Regions from separate parts of the Pseudochelatococcus sp. B33 genome, predicted to be linked through region 1. Evidence: predicted binding sites of a transcription regulator. Region 1 holds the regulator's gene; the other holds the start of a gene.
The links. Region 1 encodes PhoB, which activates phosphate uptake and scavenging genes when phosphate is short. Its sites were predicted from a motif close to TGTCATNNANCTGTCAT; they were not measured.
Positions count from the first base shown of each region.

Region 2: a site for PhoB is predicted at 7,353-7,369, ahead of phnF (phosphonate metabolism transcriptional regulator PhnF). Genes of this name have one in related genera too.

Region 1 is NZ_JBSEFH010000023.1:33,033-47,425, reverse strand. It holds gene ACUSIJ_RS22380 (acetylornithine transaminase) at 1-327, opposite strand, end outside; gene ACUSIJ_RS22375 (GcrA family cell cycle regulator) at 1,034-1,636, shown strand; gene phoB (phosphate regulon transcriptional regulator PhoB) at 1,757-2,458, opposite strand; gene phoU (phosphate signaling complex protein PhoU) at 2,583-3,293, opposite strand; gene pstB (phosphate ABC transporter ATP-binding protein PstB) at 3,354-4,163, opposite strand; gene pstA (phosphate ABC transporter permease PstA) at 4,160-4,999, opposite strand; gene pstC (phosphate ABC transporter permease subunit PstC) at 5,002-5,994, opposite strand; gene pstS (phosphate ABC transporter substrate-binding protein PstS) at 6,220-7,284, opposite strand; gene ACUSIJ_RS22340 (ATP-binding protein) at 7,600-8,904, opposite strand; gene ppk2 (polyphosphate kinase 2) at 9,010-9,933, shown strand; gene ACUSIJ_RS22330 (hypothetical protein) at 10,118-10,534, shown strand; gene ACUSIJ_RS22325 (copper chaperone PCu(A)C) at 10,643-11,248, opposite strand; gene ACUSIJ_RS22320 (hypothetical protein) at 11,336-11,782, opposite strand; gene topA (type I DNA topoisomerase) at 11,989-14,393, shown strand, end outside.
Region 2 is NZ_JBSEFH010000007.1:43,120-57,512, reverse strand. It holds gene ACUSIJ_RS09235 (alpha-2-macroglobulin family protein) at 1-662, opposite strand, end outside; gene phnN (phosphonate metabolism protein/1,5-bisphosphokinase (PRPP-forming) PhnN) at 793-1,416, opposite strand; gene ACUSIJ_RS09225 (alpha-D-ribose 1-methylphosphonate 5-triphosphate diphosphatase) at 1,413-2,564, opposite strand; gene phnL (phosphonate C-P lyase system protein PhnL) at 2,595-3,305, opposite strand; gene phnK (phosphonate C-P lyase system protein PhnK) at 3,302-4,087, opposite strand; gene ACUSIJ_RS09210 (alpha-D-ribose 1-methylphosphonate 5-phosphate C-P-lyase PhnJ) at 4,077-5,012, opposite strand; gene ACUSIJ_RS09205 (carbon-phosphorus lyase complex subunit PhnI) at 5,009-6,103, opposite strand; gene phnH (phosphonate C-P lyase system protein PhnH) at 6,107-6,733, opposite strand; gene phnG (phosphonate C-P lyase system protein PhnG) at 6,733-7,239, opposite strand; gene phnF (phosphonate metabolism transcriptional regulator PhnF) at 7,443-8,228, shown strand; gene ACUSIJ_RS09185 (MgtC/SapB family protein) at 8,314-9,639, shown strand; gene ACUSIJ_RS09180 (MaoC family dehydratase) at 9,816-10,826, shown strand; gene ACUSIJ_RS09175 (cytochrome b) at 10,998-11,516, shown strand; gene ACUSIJ_RS09170 (GAF domain-containing protein) at 11,576-12,070, shown strand; gene ftsH (ATP-dependent zinc metalloprotease FtsH) at 12,208-14,043, opposite strand; gene ACUSIJ_RS09160 (peptide deformylase) at 14,122-14,393, opposite strand, start outside.

The DNA.
Region 1 (14,393 bases):
CTTGCGTGCCGTCTTGATGGCGGCCTCCAGCGCCTCCGCGCCCGAATTGGTGAAGAACACCGTATCGGCGAAGCTCGCGTCGACGAGGCGCTGGGCCAGCGTCTCGGCTGCGGGTATCCGGAACAGGTTCGATACGTGCCAGAGCTTGTGCGCCTGCTCCTCGAGCGCCGCCAGGAGATGCGGGTGAGAGTAGCCGAGCGCATTGACGCCGATGCCGGAGCCGAGGTCGAGATATCGTTCGCCGCCGCGCGCCTCGAGCCAGACACCCTCGCCCTTCTCGAATACAACATCGGCCCGCGCATAGGTCGGCAAAATCGGCGACGTCACAGCTTGTTACTCCAGAACGTGAGAGCGGCACGCGCGCCACGCACGCGGCACGCCCCGGCGTGGCACGCATCCGCCGCAAACGATCCGGGCCGGGGATCGGGAAACCGGATCGGCACCGGGTTCGGGAGCCGGGACGGAAGACCGGAGGGCAAGCACCCATCAGAGCCCGGCGAATGCGAACGGCGCAATGGAAAAAGCCGCCCCACGGGACGGCATGTTGTATAACTTAGCGGCCGCGGCAGGCAGTTTCAAGTTGAATCTGAGCCGCGCGGCAGGATGGTGGCATTCCCCGCAAGGGCAGCACTGCGCGCAAAGGCCGCAGCCGCCGCCCTGCCGGCGGGCGGCGATCCGCCGATATCGGCCGGCAGGCCGAAAACCGGAACGAAATCCGTCCCCCAGGAGGTTTCGGGCGGGATTTTTTGCGCGATCGTCGCCTCCGCGCCTTGAAATTGCCCGCATTCACAGCAATTTCTGCGCTGTCAAAGAATTGTTTACGACTTCTCCTGTGGGAAAATGCATGCGAAAGCATGCGCGACTCTTGCAGGAGAGTCGCGCCATATTGTAGTTTCCCGGGTGACGGCCACGAGATGTCGTTTGGCTGCCTCCTACCCAGCGTTTCCTCTCAGGTGAACGTTGCGCCCGGCGATCTGCCGTTTGGGGCGGGATGGAGGATTCCGTGCGACGCGGGGTGGAATGGAGCATGATGATGAGCGATCCTGGTAATACCTGGACTGATGAACGTGTCGAGCAACTGCGTAAACTCTGGAGCGATGGCCTGAGCGCCAGCCAGATCGCGACGGAGATCGGCGGCGTGAGCCGCAATGCGGTCATCGGCAAGGTTCATCGTCTCGGACTGTCCGGACGCGCCAAGGCTCCGGTGGCCGCGACCCCTCGCCCGGTGCGCAAGGCCCCGGCGGCGGTCACGCCCGCCCCCCGGGCTCCCGCCGTCCCGCCAGCCGACCCCCCGCCGCAGGCCCAGACGTTCGGCAATACCGCCCTCGCCGCCGCTCGTGCGGTTGCCGGGCCGGCCGAGGATGTCGTCGCCAAAGTCGTTCCGCAGGCGGTGCCTCAAATCGCTCCGCAGGTGGTGCCGGCAGCGCGGGAAAGCGTCGTTGTGCCGCTCTCCGAGCGCGTCACCATCATGGACCTGCGAGAATATATGTGCCGCTGGCCGGTGGGCGACCCGACCTCGCCGAGCTTCCGCTTCTGCGGCGCACGCTCGGTGACGGGTATGCCCTATTGCGCGCACCACGCCGGCATCGCCTATCAGCCGGTTCTCGAACGCCGGCGGGACCGCAAGCGGGCCTGAGCAGGTCGGCCCGACGACATCACTGCCGAGATAGAGAAAGCCTCCCGAGGAACTTGGGAGGCTTTGCCGTTTCAGCGGACACCGCACCGGCAGAAGCGGCGCCGGCGGCCACGGCCCCGCCTATTCGGCGCGGGCAAACGTCTCGTCGAAGGCATAGCCCGCGCCGCGAACGGTGCGGATCGGATCGGGACTGCGCGGACGGTTGATCGCCTTGCGCAGACGTCCCACGTGGACGTCGACGGTGCGCTCGTCGATATAGACGTCGTGCCCCCAGACGCCGTCGAGCAGTTGCTCGCGGGTGAAGACACGTCCCGGGCTCTGCATCAGAAATTCGAGCAGCTTGAATTCGGTCGGCCCCAGATGCAGCTCGCGGCCGTTGCGGCGCACACGGCGCGTCTCGCGGTCGAGCTCGATGTCGCCGGCGAGCAGCAGGGTGGCGACATGGCCGGGTTTCGTGCGCCGCAGCAGCGCCCGGACACGCGCGAGCAGCTCCGGCACCGAAAACGGCTTGACGACATAGTCGTCGGCGCCGGTGGCAAGCCCCCTCACCCGCTCGCCCTCGTCGCCGCGGGCGGTGAGCATGATGATCGGCAGCCGCTCCGTATCGCCCCGGGCGCGCACCCGCCGGCACAGCTCGATGCCGGAAAGCCCCGGCAGCATCCAGTCGAGCAGCACGAGGTCCGGAACCTGTTCCCTCAGGCGTATCTCGGCCTCGTCGCCACGCGCCACGCTATCGACAGAATAGCCCTCGGCTTCCAGATTGTAGCGCAGCAGCAGCGCCAGCGGTTCTTCGTCCTCGACGATCAATATGCGCGGTCCCACCATAAGATCCTCGTTATACCGCTCGCAGGGGCGCGAGACATCACGTGTTCAAAGATCTGCATACCCTCCGGACATCGGAGAAGGAAACATGGTTTTGCGCGTCAGCCGGCTCGGCCGACCGCGATCATAGCTTTTCCGCCGTCGCGAAGCTCGTCGTGTCGCCCTTGGGGCGCTCGCCCGACAGCGTCTCGCCGGTGGTGAGGTAATAGATGGTCTCGGCGATATTGGTGGTGTGGTCGCCGATGCGCTCTATGTTCTTCGCCAGGAACAGCAGATGCGTGCAAAAGGTGATGTTGCGCGTATCTTCCATCATATACGTCAGAAGCTCGCGGAAGACCGAATTGTAGAGCGCGTCGATGCGGTCGTCCCGGTTCCAGACATCGAGCGCCTTCTGCTCGTCGCGCTGGGCGTAGGCGTCGAGCACGTCCTTGAGCTGCGCCTGCACGAGGTCGCTCATGTGCTGAACGCCGCCGACGATCTTGGCCGGATGGGCCTCGTTGCTGATGGCGAGCACGCGCTTGGAGGTGTTCTTGGCGAGATCCCCGATGCGCTCCACGTCGCCGGCCACGCGAATGGCGGACACGAGGTCGCGCAGGTCGATGGCCACCGGCTGGCGCCGGGCGATGGTCGCGACCGCGTGTTCCTCGATTTCGTGCTGCAGGCCGTCGAGCCTCGCATCCGCATCGATGACCTGGCGCGCGAGCGCGACGTCGCGGCGCACCAGCGCACGCGTCGAATCGTCCAGCATTTTCTCCGCGATGCCGCCCATCTCGGCGATCTTGCTGCGCAAGAGTTCGAGATCGGCATCGAATGACGTCACGATATGCTCAGGCATGACCACACATCCCGTTCAAAAGGCCAGAATGGACAGCACCCCGCCGCCCGATCCCAGCGATCAGCCGAAACGGCCGGTGATATAATCCTGCGTCCGCTTATCGTTCGGCGCGGTGAAGATCTTCGTCGTTTCCGCGAATTCCACCAGCTCGCCGAGATACATGAACGCTGTGAACTGAGACACGCGCGCCGCCTGCTGCATATTATGCGTGACGATGGCGATCGTGTAGTCCTCGCGCAATTCGTCGATCAGTTCCTCCACCTTCGAGGTGGAAATCGGATCGAGCGCCGAGCAGGGCTCGTCGAACAGGATCACCTCCGGCTTCACCGCGACGGTGCGCGCGATGCATAGACGCTGCTGCTGCCCGCCCGAAAGGCTCTGGCCGGAGACGTTCAGCTTGTCCTTCACCTCCTCCCACAGCGCGGCGCGGCGCAGGGAGGACTCGACCCGCTCGTCCATTTCCGCCTTGTTCAGGCTCTCGTAAAGGCGGACGCCGAACGCGATGTTCTCGTAGATCGTCATCGGGAACGGCGTCGGCTTCTGGAACACCATGCCCACCTTCGCGCGCAGCGCGTTGACGTCCTGGCCGGGATCGAGCACGTTGCGGCCGTCGACCATCACCTCGCCCTCGGCCCGCTGGCCGGGATAGAGGTCGTACATGCGGTTGAGCACGCGCAGAAGCGTGGACTTGCCGCAACCCGACGGGCCGATGAAGGCCGTGACGATCCGGTCGTACAACGGCAGGTTGATGTTCTTCAGCGCCAGGTTGCTGCCGTAGTAGAACTTGAGGTTGCGGACCGAGACCTTTTCGGTGAGCGGGCCCGCGGGGATCGCCGGCGGCCCGGGGGACGTGGCGGTCTGGATTGTCATTTCGTCCTCCTCGTGGAGAGAGCCCGAGCCGCGATGCTCATCGCGAGAACCGTGAAGGTGATCAACAGGGCGCCCGTCCACGCAAGCTGCTGCATGTTCTCGTCAGGCGTCTTGGTGAAGTTGTAGATCACGACCGGCAGGCTGGCGATCGGCTGTGACATCGAAGTCGAAAAAAAGTTGTTGCTGAGCGCGGTGAACAGCAGCGGTGCCGTCTCGCCGCTGATGCGCGCCACCGCCAGCAGCACGCCGGTGACGATCCCCGCAAGCGCCGCCTTGTAGGCGACCTGCCTGATGATGATGGACCGAGGCAACCCGAGCGCCGCCGCCGCCTCGCGCAACTGGTTCGGCACGAGCAGCAGCATGTCCTCGGTGGTGCGCACCACGACCGGGATCACGATGACGGCGAGCGCCGCCGAGCCCGCCCAGCCCGAGAAGGTGCCGAACGGCGCGACCAGGATTTCGTAGATGAACAGGCCGATGACGATCGACGGCGCCGACAGCAGGATGTCGTTGATGAAGCGCACGACGTTCGTCAGCTTTTCATAGCGGCCGTATTCCGCCATGTACGTGCCGGCCAGAAGCCCGAGCGGCGTGCCGATGAGCACGGCGAAGAACACCATCATCAGCGAGCCGATGATGGCGTTGAGCAGGCCGCCCCCCGTGCTGCCGATGCTCGGCGTGATCTCCGTGAACACGTGCGGCGACAGCCCGGCCAGCCCCTGCCAGACAAGCACCGCGAGAATGAGCACCAGCCAGAGCATGCCGAACAGGGCCGCGACCGTGCAAAGGCTCATGGCGATGCGATTGGAGCGCCTGCGCGCGGCGTAGAGCGCCATGGTCAGCCCTCCAGCTTGTTGAGGCGCGCCAGCATCAGCCGCGCTGCCGCCAGGACGATGAAGCTGATGATGAAGAGGATCAGGCCCAGCGCCACCAGCGACGAACGGTAGAGCCCCTCGGAAGCCTCGGCGTATTCGAGCGCGATCGTCGCCGATATGGTCGTGCCGGGCTGCAGGATGGAGGCCGAGATCTGCTTGGCGTTGCCGATGACGAAAGTCACCGCCATCGTCTCGCCCAGCGCGCGGCCGAGCGCGAGCATCACACCGCCGACGAGGCCCGCGCGGGTGTGCGGGATGACGACGCTGCGCACCACTTCCCAGGTCGTGCAGCCGAGGCCGTAGGCAGCCTCCTTCATCACGGGCGGCACCGTCTCGAACACGTCGCGCGACACCGAGGCGACGAAGGGCAGCACCATGATCGCCAGGATGAGGCCGGCGGTGAGCGTGCCAAGCCCGTAGGGCGGACCCGCGAAAACCGCGTTGAGGACCGGCACCGGGCCAAACAGCGAGATCAGGAACGGCTGCAGCGTCTGCTGCAGGAACGGAGCGAAGACGAAAAAGCCCCAGATGCCGTAGATGATCGACGGAATGCCGGCGAGCAGTTCGATCGCGATGCCGATGGGCCGGCGCAGGATCGGCGGGCACAGCTCGGTGAGGAAGACCGCGATCCCGAGCCCCACGGGCACGGCGATCAGCATGGCGATCAGCGACGTCACCAGCGTGCCGTAGATCGTCGCCAGCGCGCCGAACTCCTCGGCATTGGCGTCCCACGACTGGGACACGAAGAAATTGAACCCGAAATGGCTGAGCGCCGGCCACGCGCCGTATGCGAGCGACACGACGATGGCGAACAGCAGTCCCAGCACCAGAAGCGCTGCGGTTCGGGTCAGATAGAAGAAGAACCTGTCCCCCCGCCTGAACTTGTCCAGGATCCGCGAACGGTTCCCTATCCCATCGCCAGCGTGGGATACGTCCTTGATTGCAACGTCGGCCATAACTCTTTGCCTGTGCGCGAAAAAAGCACTCGTCGGCCCGCCGCACGACAGCGCCGCCGCATGCGGCCCCTGTCGGGCGGAAGGCGCGACAGATCCGGCGGCGGGAGCCGTGGCAAAGGCCTGAGGCCAGTGCGACGAGCGGGCAAAAACGGGGCGCTCCGATGGCACCCCCCTATATCATCGGCTCGTCAATGTCACGAACCTGCCGCCGGGACGAGCGGCAGCTCAGTTGGTTTTCACCTCGGCCGCCCACGCCGCGCGGATTCGGTCCGTCAGGCTGTCGGGCAGCGGAATGTAGGCGAGCTCGTCCGCATAGGGAGCGCCCTTGGCATACGCCCAGTCGAAGAACTTCAGAACGGCCGCGACCTGCTCCTTGTCCTTCGGGTCCTTGTGCACGAGCACGAAGGTCGCGGCCGTGATCGGCCAGGACTCGTCGCCGGGCTCATCGACGAGAACCACGCCGAACCCGGGAGCCGATGTCCAGTCCGCGTTGCCGGCCGCCGCCTGGAATGACGCCGTCTCGGGCGTGACGACCTTCCCCGCCTTGTTCTTGAGCTTGGCGTAGGAAAGGTTGTTCTTCTTGGCGTAGAAATATTCGACATAGCCGATCGAGCCGGCGATCTTGGCAACGTTGTTGGCGACGCCGTCATTGCCCGGCGCGCCCAGGCCGACGGGCCACTGCACCGTGGTGCCGGCGCCGAGCTTGCCCTTCCAGTCGGCCGAGACTTCCGACAGGTAGCTGGTGAAGGCGAAGGTCGTGCCCGACGAATCGGCGCGGCGCACGACGGCGATCGCCGTCGAGGGCAGAGTGACGTCCGGGTTCAGCGCCTTGATGGCGGCGTCGTCCCACTGCTTGATCTCGCCGAGGAAGATCTTGGCCAGCGTGTCGCCATCGAGCGTGAGCACGCCGGGCTCGATGCCTTCCAGGTTGATGATCGGCACCACGCCGCCGATGACGGTCGGGAACTGGACGAGGCCGGACTCTTCGAGATCCTTGCCGGAAAGCGGCGCGTCGGAGGCGCCGAACGCAACCGTATTGCCCTTGATCGCCTTGATGCCGTTGCCCGAACCGCTCGACTGGTAGTTGATCTGAACGCCGGTTTCCTTGTTGTAGACTTCAGCCCACTTCACGTAGATGGGCGCCGGGAAGCTCGCGCCAGCGCCGGTCACGGTCTGCGCGGAAGCAGGGGCGGCGAATGCGGCGGCGGCGATGCCTGCGGCGGCATAAAGATGGGAAAACTTCACAGAACGCCTCCAGAATAAAAAACAAAAAACCGACACAACGCCCATCCGCCGGGGCAGCGCATGCCCGGATAACAGGCAGGAAGCCTAAACGGTCGAACACGCTCTCTTTATGACACACAAATGACGCTTCAATGACACAATACAACCGGAGCGGACATCCCTGACGTCTCCGCCGCGCCGCCTGCGGCCGCCGCACTGCCGATAACCGCCGGCGTCTCAACGATTCCACGCTCCGGCGACATGCGCCGCCGGTGGAGGTGCGACGGCTGCTGCGCCGGCAAAACAGATTAGCGTCGTATGACACCCGGCGCAAACGACCGCCAGGCCCATGAAAGCGGCCGCATGGAAGAGCTGTGGAATTCAGTCGTCGGCGCCGTGATTGCTGATCGCGGGCAGGTACACGGTGAACGACGCCCCTTCCCCGAGGCGGCTGGCGATTTCGAGGCGCCCGCGATGGCGGTTGACGATATGCTTGACGATGGCGAGGCCGAGACCCGTGCCGCCCTTCTCGCGGCTGTGGGCGACGTCCGCGCGGTAGAATCGCTCGGTCAGCCGCGGCAGATGCTCGGGCGCGACCCCCGGCCCGTAGTCGCGCACTTCGACCATCACTTCCTGCTCGCCGCGCTTCGCTCCCTCCACCGTCTGCATCGTCACGTCGACCCGGCGGCCGTTCTGGCCGTACTTGATGCCGTTCTCGACCAGATTCTCGATCACCCGCAGCAGGTCGTCCCTGTCGCCGATGACGAACAGCGGCCCGGGCGGCTGCTCCAGCGCCAGCGTGACGCCGCGCTCCTGCGCCAGCGGCGCGAGCGTCTCGATCATATGGCGCACCAGAAGCCCCACCTCGACCACCTCGCTCGGCGGCACGTGCAGGTTCATCTCGATTCGCGACAGCGACAGCAGGTCGTCGATCAGCCGGGACATGCGCTGGGCCTGATCGCGCATGATGGCGAGGAACCGCTCGCGCGCGGGCTCGTCGTTGCGCGCGGGCCCCTGCAGGGTCTCGATGAAGCCGATGAGCGAGGCGAGCGGCGTGCGCAGCTCGTGGCTCGCGTTGGCCACGAAGTCGACGCGCATGTGCTCGAGGCGCCGGGCGCTGGTGAGATCGCGAATCAGCAGCACCGCGCCCTGCGGCTGCGAACGCGAATGCGCATGTGAATGACCCGGCGCCGTCGCGGCCGCTGGGGCGAGCACGGGCGCAATATGCGCCTCCAGCGTGCGCTCCACCGCGCCGTGCTCGCGAAACTCGGCGTTCACCGCCGCGCCGCCGTGGAGCACCGTCTCGATACCCTCGAGCACGGCGGGCGCGCGCACGATGAACGCGAGCGGCCGCGCCTCGACCAGAAGCGGAAACAGCTCCCGCGCCGCCGGATTGAGGTTCAGCACGATGCCGCGCCGGTCGATCAGCACGATCGGATCCGGCAGCGCGGCGAGCAGGGACTGAGGGGCAACCGGTTCGGAGGCCGCCGGCTTGACCCGGTCGGGCGGCAGCCGGCCGCGCAGCGGCCGCCGGTCGCGGAACAGCCCGCCCACCGCCAGAACGGCGAGCACGCACGCGACCAGCACCGGCCAGGAAAGCGTGCCTTGGAAGAAACCGATCACGATGAAGATGGTGCAGACCACCAGTGCCGACCGAATGGCGATCGCGCGTGCGCTCAACTCCATACCCGTATCCCGCCCCCGTCAAACGCCCATGCCAGAGGCGCCAAATTGTCAGTTTCCTTCCTAACTCGCTATGATGCCATTCGATTCATGACAGGGAGACGGCACATGGCGAACCATAAGAAACACGCATCGCGGGAGGCCGCCGCGCAGGACACGCACGACATCCTGTCGCAGTTCGACATCGATGCCCCCGAGCTGCCGGCGCCCATCGCCGACGCGGCCCTGCGGTCGGGCGGATTTCCCTACGACGACAAGCTGGCGCGCAAGATCTATAAGCGCGAGCTGCGCAAGCTGCAAATCGAGCTTCTGAAGCTCGCGACCTGGGCGCGGGACTCGGGCGAACGCCTCGTGATCGTTTTCGAGGGGCGCGACGGCGCCGGCAAGGGTGGCGCCATCACCCGGTTCACCCAGCACCTCAACCCGCGCTCGGTGCGCATCGTGGCGCTGCCGCGCCCGTCGAACATCGAGGCGCAGCAGTGGTACTTCCAGCGCTATGTGTGCGAGTTGCCGGCCGCCGGCGAGATCGTGCTGTTCGACCGGTCATGGTACAATCGCGCCGGCGTCGAGGCCGTGATGGGCTTCTGCTCCCCGGCGCAGACCGAGCGCTTCCTGCACGAGGCGCCGCTGGTGGAGAAATTGTGGACCGACGACGGCATCAGGATCGTCAAGATCCTGCTGACCATCGGCCCCGAGATGCAGATGGCGCGCCTGCACGCCCGCCAGCACGACCCGCTCAAGCGCTGGAAGCTGTCGCCCATCGACTACGAGGCGATCCCGCGCTTCGATGCCTATTCCCGCGCCTTCGACCGCATGATCGAATTCACCAGCACGCCCCATGCGCCGTGGACCGTCATCCGCGGCAACGACAAGCTGCGCGCGCGACTTGCGGTCATCCAGCACGTTCTCGACGTCATCCCCTATGCCGACAAGGACATCGCCGCCGTCGGCACGCGGGACAGGGGCGTGGTGCTGTCGGCCAAGCGCTTCCTGTGCAAGGGGGGAGAGCCGGTCGCCAACGGGGAGGATTGAGGGCCGCAGCGTTGCGCACGGCCACTGACATTGCAGCCCGGGGCCTCCATGTTGACGACGGCGACGAGACGTGAGGTCGCCAGCCCGTCATGCAGTTCGCTGCAAGGTGAAACGTCGCCGGACGGGTGAGCTTTTCGCTGAACCGTCCACGTGCTAGATTTTCAGCATGCGACGGAGACGAGAAATGCGCTGGCGAATTGGCCCTGCCCTTGCACGCAGGTCCGTGCAAATCCTGATCTGGTCCGGTCTGCTCCTTGGCGCTACCGCCTCCGGCGCTGTAGCTCAGACGGCCTCGCCCGTCGTCAACACGCCGCGCGACATCGGCCCGGCGCTGGTTGCGTGCTGGAACCCGCCGGGCGGCTCCGACGGCCTGACGGCCACCGCCCGTTTCAGTTTCCGGCGCGACGGCAGCCTCATGGGGCCGCCACGCATCACCTTTTCACGGCTCGGCGAGAACGACGCCCGCGCGCGGGCGTTCCTGCAATCCATCGCCGACGCCTTCCTCGATTGCACGCCGCTGAACTTCAGCCCGTCGTTCGGCAGTTCCGTGGCAGGGCGCATCTTCACCCTGCGCTTCATCCCCTCCGCGCGGCGCATCTGATACCCGGCCTCAATGCGTATGGCTCATTGAGACCGGACCGAGCCCGCACGCGACCGGCCCAAGGCCGGAAGCGTGGATCTGGGAAGCGGACCGGCTGCCGCAGCCGGCTCAATGCTTGGGAGCGCCTTCCGCGGGAGCGCCTTCCTTGTGCTCCGCGCCGCCATGCCCGGCGTCGCGCGCGCCCAGGCTGCGCACGGCGAACGTCACCGGCACCGTGCCGGCCTCCTTGAACACGAGGTCCGCGGTGAAGGTCTCTCCCTCCCTCAGCGGCCGCTTCAGGCCGATGAACATGGCGTGATAGCCGCCCGGCTTCAGCTCGACGCTCTCGCCCGCCTTCACGGGCAGGCCGTCGTCGAGCTTGCGCATGCGCATCACGCCGTCGGTGACGGCCATCTCGTGCACCTCGAACTTCTCGGAGATGTCGGTCGAGCCGGACAGCAGCACGTCGTCCTTGTCGCCCTTGTTGATCAGCACCAGATAACCGCCGGCGACACGGGCGCCCGTGGCGGTGGCACGCGACCACGGCGCTTCGATCGTCAGGCCCGTCGAGGTGGTGACGGCCTCCCCGTGCGCGTCCGGCGCCTCATGCGCCCCTTCATGCGCCTGGGCGACGGGCGCATAAGCGACCGGCAGCGACAGCATCAGGGCGAACAGGGAGGCGCGAAGCACCGGCGCAGCCGGGCGGCGGATCGGAAGAATGGTCTTGAGGGTCATGTCTCTCACTCCAGGGCGCGCCCCTTCCCGACAGGGGGCATTGCGCCATCCATTTGATCACAATATCGAAAAGCGGTGAATGGGTGGTCAGGTCGCAGGCGGCCCGCGTGCCGGGGGAGACAGCCTCGGGGCGGCGAGGCGCGGGGCCTCGCGGATATCGCCAAGGGCGAGCGCGCGGCGCCACTCCGGCGTGAGCAGGGCATAGGCGCCCGCCGGTCCGGGCAGGCCGGCGCCCTGCAGCGCGCATATGCCGCAGCACAGGCGAGCGGGTGCACGGTCCGGGTTGGTGTGTTCGCCGGCATCGAACGCGTCCGACCATGCCGCCCCGGGACGGCAGAGCACCGTCGCCAGCCTTATCGCCACCTGCACGTCGCCGCGCGCGGCGATGACGATGGAATCGGCGCGCCCCTGCGATCCCATTGCCATGACCGTGGTGGCGAAGGCTAGCAGGATCAGGTGCGCCGCCAGCCCGTAGGCGACGACGCACGGGATCGCCGCCCGCAGGAAGCGGTTCAGCCAGTGCAGGCGGCGCATAGGGCCGTGCCTGCCGATCGTTTGACGCCTGCGGGGGAACATGGTCGAATAGGCTTGGTCCCGGCCTGAAATAAGTTCGCTTGGCGCATTTTTTGCGAGAAAGGTGCGTGTCAGCATTTGACTTGTGCAGCCTTTTGCCCCCACTTATCGCGCCCGTTGCACAAAACTCAAGTGCAATCGTCGCGTCAGCCATCGGGGATTGAATCATGAAAGTCGTTGTCGTCGAGTCGCCTGCCAAAGCGAAGACGATCAACAAATACCTAGGCGCGGACTACGAGGTTCTGGCCTCCTTCGGCCATATCCGCGATCTGCCACCCAAGGACGGCTCGGTCGACCCGCAAGCCGATTTCGCCATGGTCTGGCAGGTGGAGGACCGCGGCGCCAAGCGCGTCGCCGAGATCGCCCGCGCGGTCAAGGGCGCGGAAAAGCTCATTCTCGCCACCGACCCCGATCGCGAGGGCGAGGCGATCTCGTGGCACGTCGTCGAGGCGCTGGCGCAGAAGAAGCTGCTCAAGGACCTGCCGATCGAGCGGGTGACCTTCAACGCCATCACCCGCGATTCCGTCGCCGAGGCCATGGCGCATCCGCGCCAGATCGATCAGGCGCTGGTCGATGCCTATCTGGCGCGCCGCGCGCTCGATTACCTCGTCGGCTTCAACCTGTCGCCGGTGCTGTGGCGCAAGCTGCCCGGCGCGCGCTCGGCCGGCCGCGTGCAGTCGGTGGCGCTCAGGCTCGTCTGCGACCGCGAGCGCGAGATCGAGACCTTCGTCTCGCGCGAGTACTGGTCGCTCGTCGCGCTTCTGGCGACCGTCGAGGGCGCGACCTTCGAGGCCCGCCTCGTCGGCGCCGACGGCAAGAAGATCAACCGCCTCGATATCGGCACCGGCGAGGAAGCGGAGGCCTTCAAGCGCGCGCTGGAGACGGCAGCCTTCACCGTCGCCTCGATCGAATCCAGGCCCGCCAGGCGCCATCCGCAGCCGCCCTTCACCACCTCGACGCTGCAGCAGGAGGCCTCGCGCAAGCTGGGGCTTGCGCCGGCGCGCACCATGCAGCTTGCGCAGCGGCTCTACGAGGGCGTCGAGATCGGCGGCGAGACGGTCGGCCTCATCACCTACATGCGAACCGACGGTGTCGACATGGCCCCGGAGGCGGTCGCGGCCACGCGCGCCGTCATCGGCCGCACGTTCGGCGACGCCTACGTGCCGGGCGCCGCCCGCAAGTATACGTCCAAGGTCAAGAACGCCCAGGAGGCGCACGAGGCGATCCGCCCCACCGATCCGGGCCGCCTGCCCGCCGCGGTGACGCGCCATCTCGACGCCGAGCAGGCGAAGCTTTACGAACTCATCTGGACCCGCACCGTCGCGAGCCAGATGGAATCGGCGCAGCTCGAACGCACCACGGCCGACATCACGGCGCGGGTGGGCGCGCGGGTGCTCGACCTGCGCGCCACCGGGCAGGTGGTGGTGTTCGACGGCTTCCTCAGGCTCTACCAGGAGGGCCGCGACGACGAGACGGACGAGGACGGCGGCCGCCTGCCGGCCATGAAGGCGGGCGACCCGCTGGAGAAGCGCGAGATCCGAGCCACCCAGCACTTCACCGAGCCGCCGCCGCGCTTCACCGAGGCGAGCCTCGTCAAGCGCATGGAGGAATTGGGCATCGGCCGCCCCTCGACCTATGCCGCCGTGCTCGCCGTGCTGCGCGAGCGCGAATATGTGCGCCTCGACAAGAAGCGCCTCGTGCCCGAGGACAAGGGCCGCATCGTCACCGCCTTTCTGGAGAGCTTCTTCCAGCGCTACGTCGAATACGACTTCACCGCCGATCTGGAGGAAAAGCTCGACCGCATCTCCAACCACGAGATCGACTGGAAAGAGGTGCTGCGCGACTTCTGGCGCGATTTCCTGGCCGCCATCGAGGGCACGCGCGAGCTGCGCATGACGCAGGTCATCGATTCGCTCAACGAGGTGCTCGGGCCGCATATCTTCCCTGCACGCGCCGACGGCGGCGACCCGCGCGCCTGCCCGTCCTGCGGCAGCGGACGGCTGTCGCTCAAGATCGGCAAGTTCGGCTCCTTCATCGGCTGCTCGAACTATCCGGAATGCCGCTACACGCGCCAGCTCAACGCCGGCGAGGGCGAGGGCAACGGCGGCGACAACGGGCCGAAGGTGCTCGGCACCGATCCCGAGACGGGGCTCGAGGTGTCGCTGCGCGACGGCCGTTTCGGCCCCTATGTCCAGCTCGGCGGCGACGCGGCCGAGGAGGACACGGCGAAGCCGAAAGAAAAGTCCAGGGAGAAACCGAAGCGCCAGACGCTGCCGCGCGGGCTCGCGCCCGACGTCGTCGATCTGGAAACAGCGCTGAAACTGCTGTCGCTGCCGCGCCCCGTCGCGACGCACCCCGAAACCGGCAAGCCGATCAAGGCCGGAATCGGCCGATTCGGTCCCTATGTGCAGCACGACAAGACCTACGCGAGCCTCGCCAAGGACGATGACGTGCTCGATATCGGCGCCAACCGCGCCATCGACCTCATCATCGCCAAAGAGCAAGGCGGCGGACGGCGCGGCGCTGCCTCCGACCCCGGCAAAGTGCTGGGCGAGGAACCGGAAACCGGCAA
Region 2 (14,393 bases), on a different contig from region 1:
GCGAAGTCCACGCCCGCCGCGACCCGCTCCGAAAACTGGAAGCAGGCACGCGGCGAGGCGGCGTCGGAGTCGACGCTGTTGTCGATGACGCGAAAACCGTAGCGGCTGCGCAGTTCGTCATAGACCTGACGTACGGCGGGATCGTCCACCAGCGCCAGGGAGGCGCGGTAGGCGTCGAGCGCGGGGCGGAAGAGCGAGGCGTTGATCTGCACCTCGCCCAGCACCACCAACGCCTCAGCCTTGTCGGCGGGCCTCGTCGCGTGCTGGAAGCCGGCGTAGGCGGCGACCCGCGCGTTGCGCAGCAGCCGCTGCTGCTCCGCGTAGTCGTCGGTGTCGAGGGCGGCGGAAAGCCGCGCATAGGTGAGCCAGTCGGCGGCAACCGCCGGCTCGTGCACCAGAACGGCGCTCGCGAGCTGGAGTGCCCGCGCGGTGTCGCCGCGACCCTGCGCAGCCGCGAGGTCCTTGCGCAATTGGGCGACAGGCCGTTTCAGATCGGCTGCTTGAGCCCGCGCGCGCAACACGGAATCGAAGCGCACGGCCTCGCTCGCCAGATCGCGGCGCTCGAAGGGTTTTTGCGATTGGGCGACAACCGGCGGCGCGAGGGCGAGGGCGAGAACAGCGACAGCCGGAATCGCCAAACGGCGAAGAAATGCGAAAGTCATCGGGTTTTCTCCACCGGTCCGTTTCGGGCGGGGTCCAGCCGGTCAGCAAGCCGCACGGGCCCGACACATCCGGCATGGTCGCGGCAGGATGACCCATTCGCCCCGCGCTTTCAAGGCCGGCCCGGACGCCCTACACACGCTCGCCGACGGCGGCGCCCCTCTCGGCCACGCGCCGCAGGAAGCCCGACAGGCGTTCGCCGCCGATCTCCACCGGCCCGGTGTTCATGATGGTGAGGTCGGGGTTCAGCACCGCGCTGAGGCGCTTGCTGCGCTCCATGCGCGCGGCGATGCTCGCGCCCGACTCGCGTCCGCGCTGGCGCAGGCGCTCCATGATCACCGTCGGCGGCGCGGTGATCAGCACCACATAGACACGGGCGAAACGTTCGAGGACATCGGGGATGACCGCGCGCGACACGTTGCAGACCACCACCTTGCCCGCCTCGGCCGCCTGCTTGACCTCCATCGGCAGCGCGTAGCTCAGGCCGTTGGCCTGCCAGTGCAGGCTGAAGGCGCCGTCGCGCACGCCGGCGTCGAACGCCTCCTGGGTGATGGTGTCGTGATCCTCGGACGCATCCTTGGCGCGCGTCACCAGACGGCGCGGAAACACCATGGCAGGATCGTCGGCGAGCATCTTGCGGGCGTGAGACAGCAGACTGTCCTTGCCGGCGCCGCTCGGCCCCACGATGCAAACGAATGCGCCAGGAGCCCTGCCGTCCTGCGCCCTGCCGCCCTGAGCCCCGCCGTCCTGCGTCATGCCACCCTGCGTCCCTCGCGCCATACTTCCCGCACCACGGGCACGCCGCCGGCGACATGCACACGCACGATGTCCGCCCGCCGCCCGGCGGCGAGCGCGCCGCGATCGTCGAGCCCCGCCGCCCGCGCCGGGTTGGCGGTGACGGTCGCGAGCGCCTGCGGCAGCGTGATCGACGGCACCCGCCGCGGCAGGTCGAACGCCGCCATCAGCAGGCTCGCCGGCACGTAGTCGGACGACAGCAGGTCGAGAATGCCATCGCGCGCCAGCGTCTCGGCGGCGATGTTGCCGGAGTGCGAGCCGCCGCGCACCACATTGGGGCCGCCCATCATCACCTGGATGCCGGCCGCGTGCGACGCCTGCGCCGCCTCCAGCGTGGTGGGGAACTCGGCCACCGCGACGCCGTCCGCCACCGCCTGGGCGACATGCTCATGGGTGCCGTCGTCGTGGCTCGCCAGCACCGCGCCGTGCTTGCGGGCGAACTCGACCAGCGCCTGGCGGTGACGCTCGGCGTTGCGCTCGTGCAGGTCGAGACGCCAGGCGATGAGCTTGCTCGCCTCCTCGTCGGAGGCGTCGGTCTTGCCCATGTAGTAGAGCTTCCAGATGCTGATATCGCGGAACTGGCGCTGGCCGGGGGTGTGGTCCATCAGCGACATCAGGTGCACGGGATAGCGCGCGACGAAGCCCTCGGCCTGCTCCAGCACGTCGCCGGAGGAGATCTCGCACCGCAGGTGCGTGCGGTGCTCGGCACGCAGGTGGCCCGCCTCCTTCGCCTCCGCCAGCGCCGCGGAGAGCCGCCACAGGTCGTCGTTGTCGAGCGCCTGCAGGTCGAAGTCGGAGCCCACGCGCAGCGAATCGAACACGGTGGTGATGCCGGCCGCGGCGATCTGCGCGTCATAGGCCATGACCGCGCTCAGCGCGTGCCAGCGCACGTGCGGGCGCGGGATGAAATGGCTCTCGATATGATCCGTGTGCAGCTCGATCAGCCCCGGGATGACATAGTCGCCGCCCACGTCCTGGCCGCGCTCGGGCGCGCGCCCCTCGCCGATCTCGGCGATGACGCCGTCGGCGACGGCGATCCAGCCGCCCTCGACCACCCGGTCGGGCAGAACGAGGGAGGCGTTTTCGAGGACGAGGCTGTCGGTTGTCATGAACGATCTTCTTCTTGTCTTACTCGCCGTTCAGGCGGCCTGCGGCGCGGCGAAACCGCGGATGTCGATGATGCGGTCGGCGACCGCGTCGCGCACGTCCTCATCGTGAAAGATGCCAATCATGGCCACACCGCGACGCTTTCGCTCATTGATGAGGTCGATGACGACCTTTCTGTTGACGGCGTCGAGGGAGGCGGTCGGTTCGTCCAGCAACAGCAGCGGCCGCTCGGCAGCGAAGCCGCGCGCCACGTTCACCCGCTGCTGCTCGCCGCCGGAGAACGTCGCCGGCGGCAGCTCCCACAGCCGCTCGGGCACGTTGAGGCGGGTCAGCAGATCGCGCGCCCGCATCAGCGCCGCGTCCGGGCCGAGGCCGTTCTCGCGCGCCGTCTCCGCGACGATCTCGATGGTCGGCACGCGCGGGATGACGCGCAGGAACTGGCTGACGTAGCCCATGGCGGAACGGCGCAGCGCCAGCACGCGCCGCGGCGTGGCGGCCGCGACGTCCACGACCCCGGCGCCGTCGTGCAGCAGGATGCGGCCATGGTCGCAGCGGTAGGTGCCGTAGATCATCTTGAGGATGGAGGACTTGCCCGCGCCCGACGGCCCGCCGAGCACGACGCACTCGCCCGCCGCCACGTCCAGGCGCACGCCCGCGACCACGCCGATGCGCACGCCGCCCTGCAGGTGCAGGGTGAAGCTCTTCGACACATCATCAAGAACGACAACGGGTTGCGTACTCATGCCGCCAGCACCGATGAAACGAGAAGTTGGGTATAGGCCTCGCGCGGATCGTCAAGAACCTGATCCGCCAATCCATGCTCAATCACTTGGCCCCTGCGCATCACCATAATGCGGTGAGACAACAATCGTGCGACGGCGAGGTCATGGGTGACGATGATCACCGCAAGCCCCATGCCGTGCACCAGCGAGCGCACGAGATCGAGCAGGCGCGCCTGCACGGACACGTCGAGGCCGGATGTCGGCTCGTCCATGAACACGAGGCGCGGACCGGTGACGAGATTGCGGGCGATCTGGAGCCGCTGGCGCATGCCGCCGGAAAAGCCGTCCGGCGTGTCGTCGATGCGCCGCGAGTCGATCTCGACGCGCCCGAGCCAGTCGAGGGCGGCGGCGCGGATGTCGCCGTAGTGGCGCGCGCCCACGGCCATCAGGCGTTCACCGACGTTGCCGCCGGCGGACACGCCCATCCTCAGGCCCTCGCGCGCGTCCTGGCGCACGAAGCCCCAGTCGGTGCGCAGCAGATGCCGGCGCTCGGCCTCGGTCAGCGTGGCGAGGTCGCGCGTCACGCCGTCCCCGAAGCGGTAATGCACGGAACCGGACGTCGCCGGAAGCTCGCTGGCGAGCAGCGACAGCAGCGTCGACTTGCCCGAGCCCGACTCGCCGACGATGGCCAGCACCTCGCCCTCGTGCAGGTCGAAACTCACGTCGGTGCAGCCGAGCCGCTCGCCGTAATACTTCGTCAGCCCGCGTGCCGAGAGCAGCGGCGGATCGTCGTCAGCCACCATGGCCCACCTCCGGCTGCGGCTTGGCAGGAGCGGAATTGGCGGGCGCATCCTTCCATCCCGGCGACATTTCACCGATGCAGCCCTGCGCCCGCCTCTCCTCGCAAAAATCCGTATCCGAGCAGACGAACATGCGCCCGCCCCTGTCGTCGAGCACCACCTCGTCGAGATAGACGCCCTCGGCCCCGCACAGCGCGCAGGGCTTGTCGAAGTGCTGCACCGCGAAGGGGTGATCGTCGAAATCGAGGCTCCTCACCGGCGTGTGCGGCGGCACGGCGTAGATGCGCTTCTCGCGCCCGGCGCCGAAGAGCTGCAGGGCCGGGTTCATGTGCATCTTCGGGTTGTCGAACTTCGGGATCGGCGACGGGTCCATCACGTAGCGGCCCGCGACCTCGACCGGATAGGCGTAGGTGGTGGCGATGTGGCCATGGCGGGCGATGTCCTCGTAGAGCTTGACGTGCATCAGGCCGTAGTCCCTCAGCGCATGCAGCCGGCGCGTCTCGGTCTCGCGCGGCTCCAGAAAGCGCAGCGGCTCGGGGATCGGCACCTGATAGACGAGGATCTGCCCCTCCCGCAAAGGCTCCTCCGGGATGCGGTGGCGTGTCTGGATGATGGTCGCATCGCGCGTGCTGGTCGTCGTCGCGACGCCGGCCGTCCTGGCGAAGAACTTGCGGATCGAGACGGCGTTGGTGGTGTCGTCCGAGCCCTGGTCGATGACCTTCAGCACGTCATCGCGGCCGATAATCGCCGCCGTCACCTGCACGCCGCCGGTACCCCAGCCGTAGGGCATGGGCATCTCGCGCGAGGCAAAGGGCACCTGATAGCCGGGAATGGCGATCGCCTTGAGGACGGCGCGCCGGATCATGCGCTTCGTCTGCTCGTCGAGATAGGCGAAGTTGTAGCCCGTGACCTGACTGGCTGCGCTCATTCGGCGGTCTCCCGCGTATGCCGGGCTTCGTGTTCGGCGCGCAGACGGCGCACGAGGTCGAGTTCGGCCTGAAAGTCGACGTAGTGCGGCAGCTTCAGGTGCTCCACGAAGCCTGTGGCCTGCACGTTGTCGCAATGGGAGAGGACGAATTCCTCGTCCTGCGCCGGCGCGCCTGAGTATTCCCCGAGTTCGCTCGCCCGCAGCGCCCGGTCGACCAGCGACATCGCCATGGCCTTGCGCTCGGACTGGCCGAACACGAGCCCGTAGCCGCGCGTGAACTGCGGTGGCGTGTCGCCTGACCCATGAAACTGGTTCACCATCTGGCATTCGGTGAGCCGGACGTGGCCGAGCGGCACGGGAAAGCCCAGTTCCTCCGGCACGAACTCCACCGGCACGTCGCCGAACCGGATCTCGCCGACGAAGGGATGCGTGCGCCCGAAACCGCGCTGGGTCGAATAGCCGAGCGCCAGCAGAAATCCCTCGTCGCCGCGCGCCAGCATCTGGAGCCGCTCGGCCCGGCTTGCAGGGAACGACACCGGATCGCGGGTGATGTCGGGCGCCGGCGCCTCGTCCTCGGGGCGCGTCTCGCGCTCGATCAGGCTCTCGCCGTCGAGGAGATCGGTGACGCGGGGCGAGGGCTCCGGCCCGACGGCATCGGCCTCAGGCAGCGGCGGCAGTTCGGCGCCCGCCTCCAGCAGGAAGTCGATAAGGCGGTGGGTGTAGTCGAAGGTCGGCCCCAGCACCTGCCCGCCCGGCAGGTCCTTGTAGGTGGCGGAGATGCGCCGCTCGATCGCCATCGCCGAGGTGTCGACCGGCACCGACTGGCCGAAGCGCGGCAAAGTGGTGCGGAAGGCGCGCACCAGGAAGATCGCTTCCACCAGATCGCCCCGCGCCTGCTTGATGGCGAGCGCCGCCAACGCCGGGTCGTAGAGCGAGCCCTCGGCCATCACTCTGTCGGTGGCGAGCGTCAGTTGTTCGGCGATCTGCGCGGGCGCGACCTCGGGCACGGCCGGGTCGCCGCGCCGCCGGTGCGCGAGCAGCGCATGGGCGTTGTCGATGGCGGCCTCGCCGCCCTTGACCGCGACGTACATGGCTCAGCCCTCCCCGAAAACCGTTGCCGAGCGCGGGATCGCGGCGACGTGCCCGCGCGAGACGAAGAAGCAGTCGACGCCGCGCGGATAGCGCGCGCGGTTCTCCGCGAACTGGGTGCGGATGTTGAGCGGCAGCGGCCCCACGGACAGCGCCGCCCGCCCGAGAATGCCCGGCCCTTCCAGCTCCAGCGCGCCGCGCGCGCCGGGCTGGGCCTCGGCCAGACGGTCCACCGCCACGACGACCGTGGTGGACCTGTCGGGATAATCCGCCGTTCCCTGGGCGAAGGCCTGCAGCTCGGGCATGGACAGGGCGTCGCTGACGAGGGCGAAGGCCGCCTGCGACGGCTGCCCGACGAGACGTGCGCCCGAATGGAAGCGCAGGAAACGCAGCGCCGCCTCGCTGCGCGCCAGCGGCGGATCGAGCCACAGCGGCGCCTCCTGATCCACCATGGTCACGGCGACGGCGGCGAGTTCCGGCGTCAGCGGCGCCGACGTCACGAGGCTCACCGGCAGCGGCCGGATCGTGCCCGGACGCGACAGCACATCGACCATGACGCGAAAAACCGCCTGCGCGCTCGTCGCGACGTCCGCGAGCCCGACGCCCGGAACGGAACCATCGGCGCCGGCCATCAGTCGTCCCCCCGCACCATGGTGAAGAAATTGACCCGCGTCGACGCCGTCTCGGCCGCGCGCTGCGCCGCCCGTTCGGCAATGCGCCGCGCGATCGGCGACAGGGCCGCCTCGACGGACGCCCGGCGCGTCTCGTCCTGCCACAGCGCGTCGATGACCGCGGCCAGGCGCGCCTTGGCGAGATCACGCCCCAGATGCCATGCGAAGCCCGTAGCCGCCTCGCCCAGAGCCGCGTCGCCGGTGGCTGCTCCGCCCACTTGCACGGCGGCGCGCGCCACGGTCGCCTCGCCGATGTTGAACGGCCCGCCGTCGCCGCCCATGCGCCCCTGTACCATCAGGAGCCCGGCATCCGGCGGGCGCAGGTCGACGACGGGCGGCAAAGGCCCGAGCGCCGTCAGCGCCGCGCCGAGATCGGCGGCCGACGCATCGGCGCACAGGGCCATGATCCGTTGCCGCGCCGCAACGCCGGCGGCAATACTTGGCCTATCATTCTCATTTTCAATCATTTTTCGGCTTTTGACAGTTGCACGCAGCGGCCATATCGGAAACCATGCGGTTGACGCTTGCGTGCTGGCGCTCGATTTGTCTCTATTTGTAGACAAGTTGACCAGGATTGCCAGTGAAGATTTGGTGACAGGGGGCCGGCGGCGTATCCTGTGGCCGGATGCACGGGTGATGCGAGACAATGACGGATGTGAACGAAGGCCCGATGACGCTATCGGATGACGACGCGGCCCAGATGGCCCACCCTTCCCCGCTCTATCGCGGCGAGGGGGTGGCGGCGTGGCGGCAGATCGCCGACGAGATCGAGGCCGACATCGCGACGCAGCGGTTCGGGCCGGGCGAGCAACTGCCGACGGAGGCGCGGCTCGCGGCGCGCTTTGGCGTCAACCGCCACACGGTACGCCGGGCCATCGCGGCGCTCGCCGAGCGCGGCCTCATCAAGGCGGCGCAGGGGCGCGGCACCTTCGTGGAGAACTGGCCGCTGTCCTACCCCATCGGCCCGCGCACGCGCTTCTCCGAGAACGTGGCGCGCGAGCGCCACCAGCCCGGCGGCGAGTTGCTGCGGGCGGAGGAAATCCCGGCGACGCCCGCCATCGCCCGCGCGCTGGCGATCGCGGTCGATGCGCCGGTGGCGGCCGTGAGCACGCGCCGGTTCGCCGACGGCACGCCGGTCTCCTGCGGCACGCTCTATCTGCCGCTGCCGCGCTTCGCGGGCTTCGCGGATGCCTACCGGCGGCACAACGCGGTGACGCCCGCGCTCGCCGCCTGCGGGGTGGACGACTACCGCCGGCTGGAGACGCGCATCGCCGCCCGCCCGGCCACGGGCGAGGAGGCGGCGCTGCTCAACCTCGCCGCCGGCCGCGTCGTTCTGGCGGTGACGAGCGTCAATGTCGACCGCGACCGGCGGCCGATCGAATTCGGCCAGGCCGTCTTCTCCGCCGACAGGGTGGAGCTGCTGGTCACCAGCGACACGCCGGACGTGGAACCGTGAGACGGCTCGCAAGACAGCCCAAGCCGAGGCAGTCCAGGCCAAGGCAGTCCAGGCCGAGGCAGCTCAGGCCAAGGCAGCTCAGGCGATGAACGCGTCCTCGCTGCTCTTCCAACTCGGGCTCGCGCTCGCCATCGGCCTGCTCGTGGGCACCGAGCGGCACTGGCGCGAGCGCGACGACGCGCCGGGCGCACGCACGGCGGGGATACGCACCTTCGGTATCACGGGCCTCCTGGGCGGGCTCACCGGCACCATCGCGGAAACGCCCGGCTTCTCGGCCGCCATCCTGATCGGCGCGGCCCTGGTGGCCTTCTCGGGGGTCTTCGGCGCGTTCAAATGGCGCGAGGCGGAGGCCCAGCACGATTTCAGCGTCACCACGGTGGTTGCCGGGCAGGCGACGTTCCTGCTCGGCGTGCTGGCGGCGCTCGATCATCAGGCGGCGGCTGCCGGCGCGGCGATCGCGCTCACGGCGTTGCTGGCGAGCCGGGAGAGTCTGCACGCGTTCGTGCAGCGGCTCACCTGGCCGGAACTGCGTTCCGCCATCTTCCTGCTCGCCATGGCCTTCATCGTGCTGCCGCTGCTGCCCGACCGCGCCATGGGTCCCTACGATGCGCTCAATCCCTCCGAGATCTGGATATTCGCCATCGCGCTCGCGGGCGTCTCCTTCGTCGGCTACGTGGCGGTCAAGGTCTTCGGCAGCACGCGCGGGCCGCTCATCGCGGGGCTTGCCGGCGGCCTCGTCTCCTCCACCGCCGTGGCGCTGACGTCGGCACGGGATTCCCTCTTGCCCGGCGCCAACATCCGCGCCATCGCATCGGGCGCGCTCGCGGCAAGCGCAGTATCGGTGGCGCGCGGCGCGGCGCTCGTCGTCATCTTCGCCCCGGCCATGCTGGGACGCATCCTGCCGGCGCTCGCGGCCACGGGGCTGGTGCTGACACTCGCCGCCGTGCTTTGCGCCCTCACGCACGCGGCCCCGGCCGGCGCACCCGCGGACGGAGAGCTGTCCCCCGCCGCCGACGCACCGCAAGCCGACAACCCGTTCGAGATCGGATCGGTGCTGAAGCTCGCCGCGATCATCGCCTTCGCCACCGTGGCGGCGCGCGTCGCCTCCGCGCTGTTCGGCGACCGGGGCATGATCTTGGTGTCGGTGATCATGGGCTTCGTCGATATCGATTCGGTGATCCTGTCGATCACGCGTCTGGCGCAGACCACACAGGCGAACGCCGCGCCGGCCGCCGGACTGTCGGACGGCGCGCTCGAACTCGCGATCCTGCTCGCCATCGCCGCCAACATCGTCGGCAAGGCCATCTACAGCGTGGCGCTGGGTTCGCGCCGCTTCGGCCTGCTGATCACAGGCGTGTCCGCACTGGCGCTCGCCGCAGGGGTCCTTGCCGCCGGCGCCGGGCTGGTGTAACAAACAGTCGTTAGGGAGAGACGGGGGTCCCTTCGGCACGTAACGACATGCTAGAGAGGTTTGCATTGGTGCTGAAACAGCACCTGCTGTGCAAGCCTCTCTGGCTTTTATAGTTTTCCGCAACTTGCGTTTAATTTGATGATCAGATCAAACGCAGACTGCTTTAGAGGTCAACGATGCCCACCCACGTGTTCGAGGACTTCGTCCCCGGGGCGACGACCGTCTACGGCGGCGTCACCGTCAACGCCGACGACATCATCGCCTTCGCGCGCGAATACGACGCCCAGCCGATGCATACCGATCCGGAGGCGGCGCGGAAGAGCTTCGTCGGCGAGCTGATCGCCTCCGGCTGGCACACATGCGCCCTGACGATGCGCATGTTTTACGATCACGTCCTCGCCGATTCCTCCAGCATGGGGTCGCCGGGTGTCGACGAGGGAAGCTGGATGCGGCCCGTTCTGCCCGGCGACACGCTGCGCATCCGCCAGACCGTCCCGGAGACCCGTCCCTCCCGCAGCAGGCCGGAGATGGGGCTCGTGCGCTTCGTCTTCGACGTCGTCAACCAGCGCGACGAGGCGGTCTACGCGCAGTCCTGCTGGGTGATGTTCGGACGCCGCGACGCGCCGGCCGACCGCCCCGGCGGCAACGCGTCCCCTTCCGCGCCGCCGCAGGCCGCGCCCGAGGCGCCGGCGGCGGACAGGCCCCCGGCCGTCTGGTTCGAGGATATCGCGGTCGGCGAGGAAGCCGTCATCGGCAGCCACCTTTTCAGCGCCGAAGAGATCGTCCGCTTCGCCGGCGCCTACGATCCGCAGCCCTTCCATACCGATCCGGAAGCGGCGCGGCGCACGCATTTCGGCGGGCTGTGCGCCTCGGGGTGGCACACGGCCGCCGTGTGGATGAAGGTGATGCTGGCCTACCAGACCGGCGAGGCGCGCCGGGCGGCGAAGGCCGGCCTTTCCGTGGGCCGGCTCGGCCCCTCGCCCGGCTTCCGCAACCTGCGCTGGCTGAAGCCGGTCTATGCCGGCGACGTGCTGACCTATCGCACCGCGGTCACCGACAAGCGCCCCACCGCCTCGCGTCCGGACTGGGGCATCGTCAGCACCCGCAACCGGGCGCTGAACGGCGCCGGCGAGGAAGTGTTCAGCTTCGACGGCGCGGTGTTCTGGGAACGGCGCACCACCGACTGAACGGCAGGGGAGCGGGCGGGATCCACAGCCGCGAGCCGGTCTCGCCCCGGATGCACGATGTTGTTATCCCGGATATTGCGCCGGCGTTTTAAGATGCCGTACTTACTTCGGGATTCCATGCGAGGCACGATGATAAGCGGGTGGTTTGACAACGCACAGCGATACGGCGCCGTGAGCCGCGCGCTGCACTGGGCAATGGCGGCGATCTTTCTGTGGCAGTTCGTCGGGATGGGGCTGCGACTGACCCTCGGCCGCACGCCGCTGGTGTCGTTCTTCGTCGGCACCCATCAGCCGGTCGGCGCGCTGCTGTTCATGCTGGTCGTGGTGCGCGTGCTGTGGGGGCTGCTGAACCGCCGCCACCGTCCGCCCTACGAACCGGGTCTGCTGGGGGCTCTCGCCAGGGCCGGCCATATCGGCCTCTATGCCCTGATGGTGATCGTGCCGGCGCTGGCGCTGCTGCGGGCGTGGGGGTCGGGACGCGGCTTCCAGCCGTTCGGCATCCCGGTGTTTCCGGCGACGGGCGAGCAGATCGCCTGGGCGGTGGCGCCGGCCAACGCCGTGCACGGCGTGCTGGCGTGGACGCTGCTCCTTCTGATCGCCGGGCATGTGTTCATGGTGTTCGTCCACCGCTTCATCCGGCGCGACGACGTGGCCCAGCGCATGATCCCGAGCACGGGCGCGGCGCGGTAACCGCCCGGACCGTCGCACGGCCGGAGCATCGATCCTGCAAGCTGCAGCGAGGAGTTTCAATGTTCGAGGCAAGGACGACAGAGGCATCCGATCCCGCGCTGTTCTATGCCGGCCTCGACGCCCAGCTTCGGGCGCTGCTCGCGGGGGAGCGCGACGTCATCGCCAACGCGGCCAATACCTCGGCGCTGATCTTCCAGCTCGTTCCCCGTCTGAACTGGGCCGGCTTCTACTTCCTGCGATCGCCCGACGAGCTCGTCGTCGGCCCGTTCCAGGGCAAGCCCGCCTGCGTGCGCATTCCGGTCGGCAGGGGCGTGTGCGGCGCGGCCGTAAAAGAGCGCCGGTCCATCGTGGTGGCGGACGTTCACGCCTTCCCCGGCCACATCGCCTGCGACGCCAGCTCGCAGTCGGAGCTGGTGGTCCCCCTCCTCGCCGGCGAGAGGATCCTCGGCGTGCTCGATCTCGACAGCCCGGTGACGGGACGCTTCGGCGAGCAGGAGCGGATCGGCTTCGAGCGGATCGCCGCCAGCTTCGTCGCGGCGAGCGACTGGCGGTAGAGCATTTCTCTTTTTCGCTGAAATGGAGAAATGCTCTATCTCTTTGTTTTTACGCAATTCCGGATGCAAAACCGGTTCCCACTTTTGCTGGAATTGCTTTAGGCTGCCGCGGCTGCGCGGGTTGCGCCCCCACGTGTTCAGGCCTCCGCGTGCGAAGCCGCCTTGCCGACCAGCGCCTTCAGGTCGTCCTCCGCCAGCGTCTCCTTCTCCAGCAGCTTGCGCGCGGAAGCGTCGAGCACGGCGCGCCGCTCGGTGAGCAGCGCCACGGCCCGCTCGAAAGTCTCGTCGACGATCCGCCTCACCTCCTCGTCGATCAGCGCAGCGGTCTCGTCGGAATAGCTCCGCTCGGAAAAGCCGTAGTAGGGCTGGTCGGTGGCGAGGTGCGACTGCCGGTCCTTCTCCAGCGCCACGTTGCCGAGCTTTTCGGTCATGCCGTAGCGGGTGACGATGGCGCGGGCGATGTCGGTGACCTTGACGAGATCGTCCGCGGCCCCCGTCGACAGGTGCCGGAACACGATCCATTCGGCGGCGCGCCCGCCGAGCAGTACCGCCATCTTGTTCTGGAGCTCCTCGCGCGTCATCAGGAACCGGTCCTCGGTCGGGCGCTGGATGGTGTAGCCGAGCGCGCCGATGCCGCGCGGGATGATCGACACCTTGTGCACCGGATCGACCCCGGGCAGCGCCATGGCGATGAGCGCGTGGCCCATCTCGTGGTAGGCGACGATCTCCCGCTCCTTCGGATTGAGCAGCCGGTTGCGCTTTTCGAGGCCGGCGACGATGCGTTCGATGGCGTTGTTGAAGTCCTCCATCATCACCGCCGCGGCCCTGCGGCGGGTGGCGAGCAGCGTCGCCTCGTTGACGAGATTGGCGAGATCCGCGCCGGTGAATCCCGGCGTCAGCGCGGCGATCTCCTCCGGCGAGACGTCGGCTGCGAGCTTGGCCTTTTTCAGATGGACGTTGAGGATCTGCACGCGGCCCACCTTGTCGGGGCGGTCCACGAGCACCTGCCGGTCGAAGCGGCCGGCGCGCAGCAGCGCCGGATCAAGGATCTCGGGCCGGTTGGTGGCGGCGAGCAGCACGAGCCCCGACGACGGGTCGAAGCCGTCGAGCTCGACGAGCAGCTGGTTGAGCGTCTGCTCCTTCTCGTCGTGGCCGCCCGAGAGCGGGCCGATGCCGCGCGCGCGGCCGAGCGCATCGAGCTCGTCGATGAAGATGATGGCCGGCGCCCGTGCCCGCGCCTGTTCGAACAGGTCACGCACGCGGGCCGCGCCCACGCCCACGAACATCTCCACGAACTCCGAGCCGGAAATGGAGAAGAACGGCACGCTTGCCTCCCCCGCCACCGCCCGCGCCAGCAGCGTCTTGCCGGTGCCGGGCGGGCCGACCAGCAAGATCCCCTTCGGCATCCGGCCCCCGAGGCGCCCGTAGCCCTGCGGATCCTTGAGGAAATCGACGATTTCCTTGAGCTCGTCCTTGGCCTCGTCGACGCCCGCGACATCCTTGAACGTGACGCCGGTGTCGGACTGGACGTAGACGCGCGCCTTCGACTTGCCGATCTGCATCAGCCCGCCGCCGCCGCCGATCCCGCCCACGCGCCGCAGGATGTACAGCCAGACACCGACGAAGAGCGCGAGCGGAATGATCCACGACAGCAGATCGCGAAAGAACGTGCTCTCGATCTGCCCGGTGACGACGACGCCGTGCTCCTGCAACTGGCGCGCCAGATCCGGCTCCACGCGGGTGGTGACGAACATCGGCCGGCCGTCTATGGGCTCCTTGAACTGGCCCTGGATGAACCGGTCGGAGACGGCGACCTCCGCGATCCTGCCCTCGTTGAGATAGCTCTCGAACTGGCTGTAGGGAATCCGCGCGACCTGGGTCACGGAGGTGAGGAAATACTGGAACAGCATCAGGCCGACGATGGCCACGAGCCAATACCACGCCGTGAACTGGTGCTTGTTGTTGATCGCCATCGCATTGCTCCCGAGTCGCCCGAGAATAGACGACTGGCGGCGGTTCGGGCAAATCACGTCCGCAAACGGCACGGGAATTCAGCGTGCCGACAGGCCCTTGTCATAGCGGCGCAGCACGCGCTCGCGCCTGAGGCGCGACAGGCGCTGGAGCCAGAAGACGCCGTCGAGCTGGTCGATCTCGTGCTGGAGGCAGACGGCGAGCAGGCCCTCGGCCCATTCCTCGTGGGCCCCGCCGCCGAGGTCCCGATAGCGCACGCGCACCCGCGCCGCGCGCTCGATCTCCTCGGTGACGCCGGGCAGAGACACGCTGCCCTCCGCGTGCCGGATGCGCTCGGCCGACGCCTCGACCA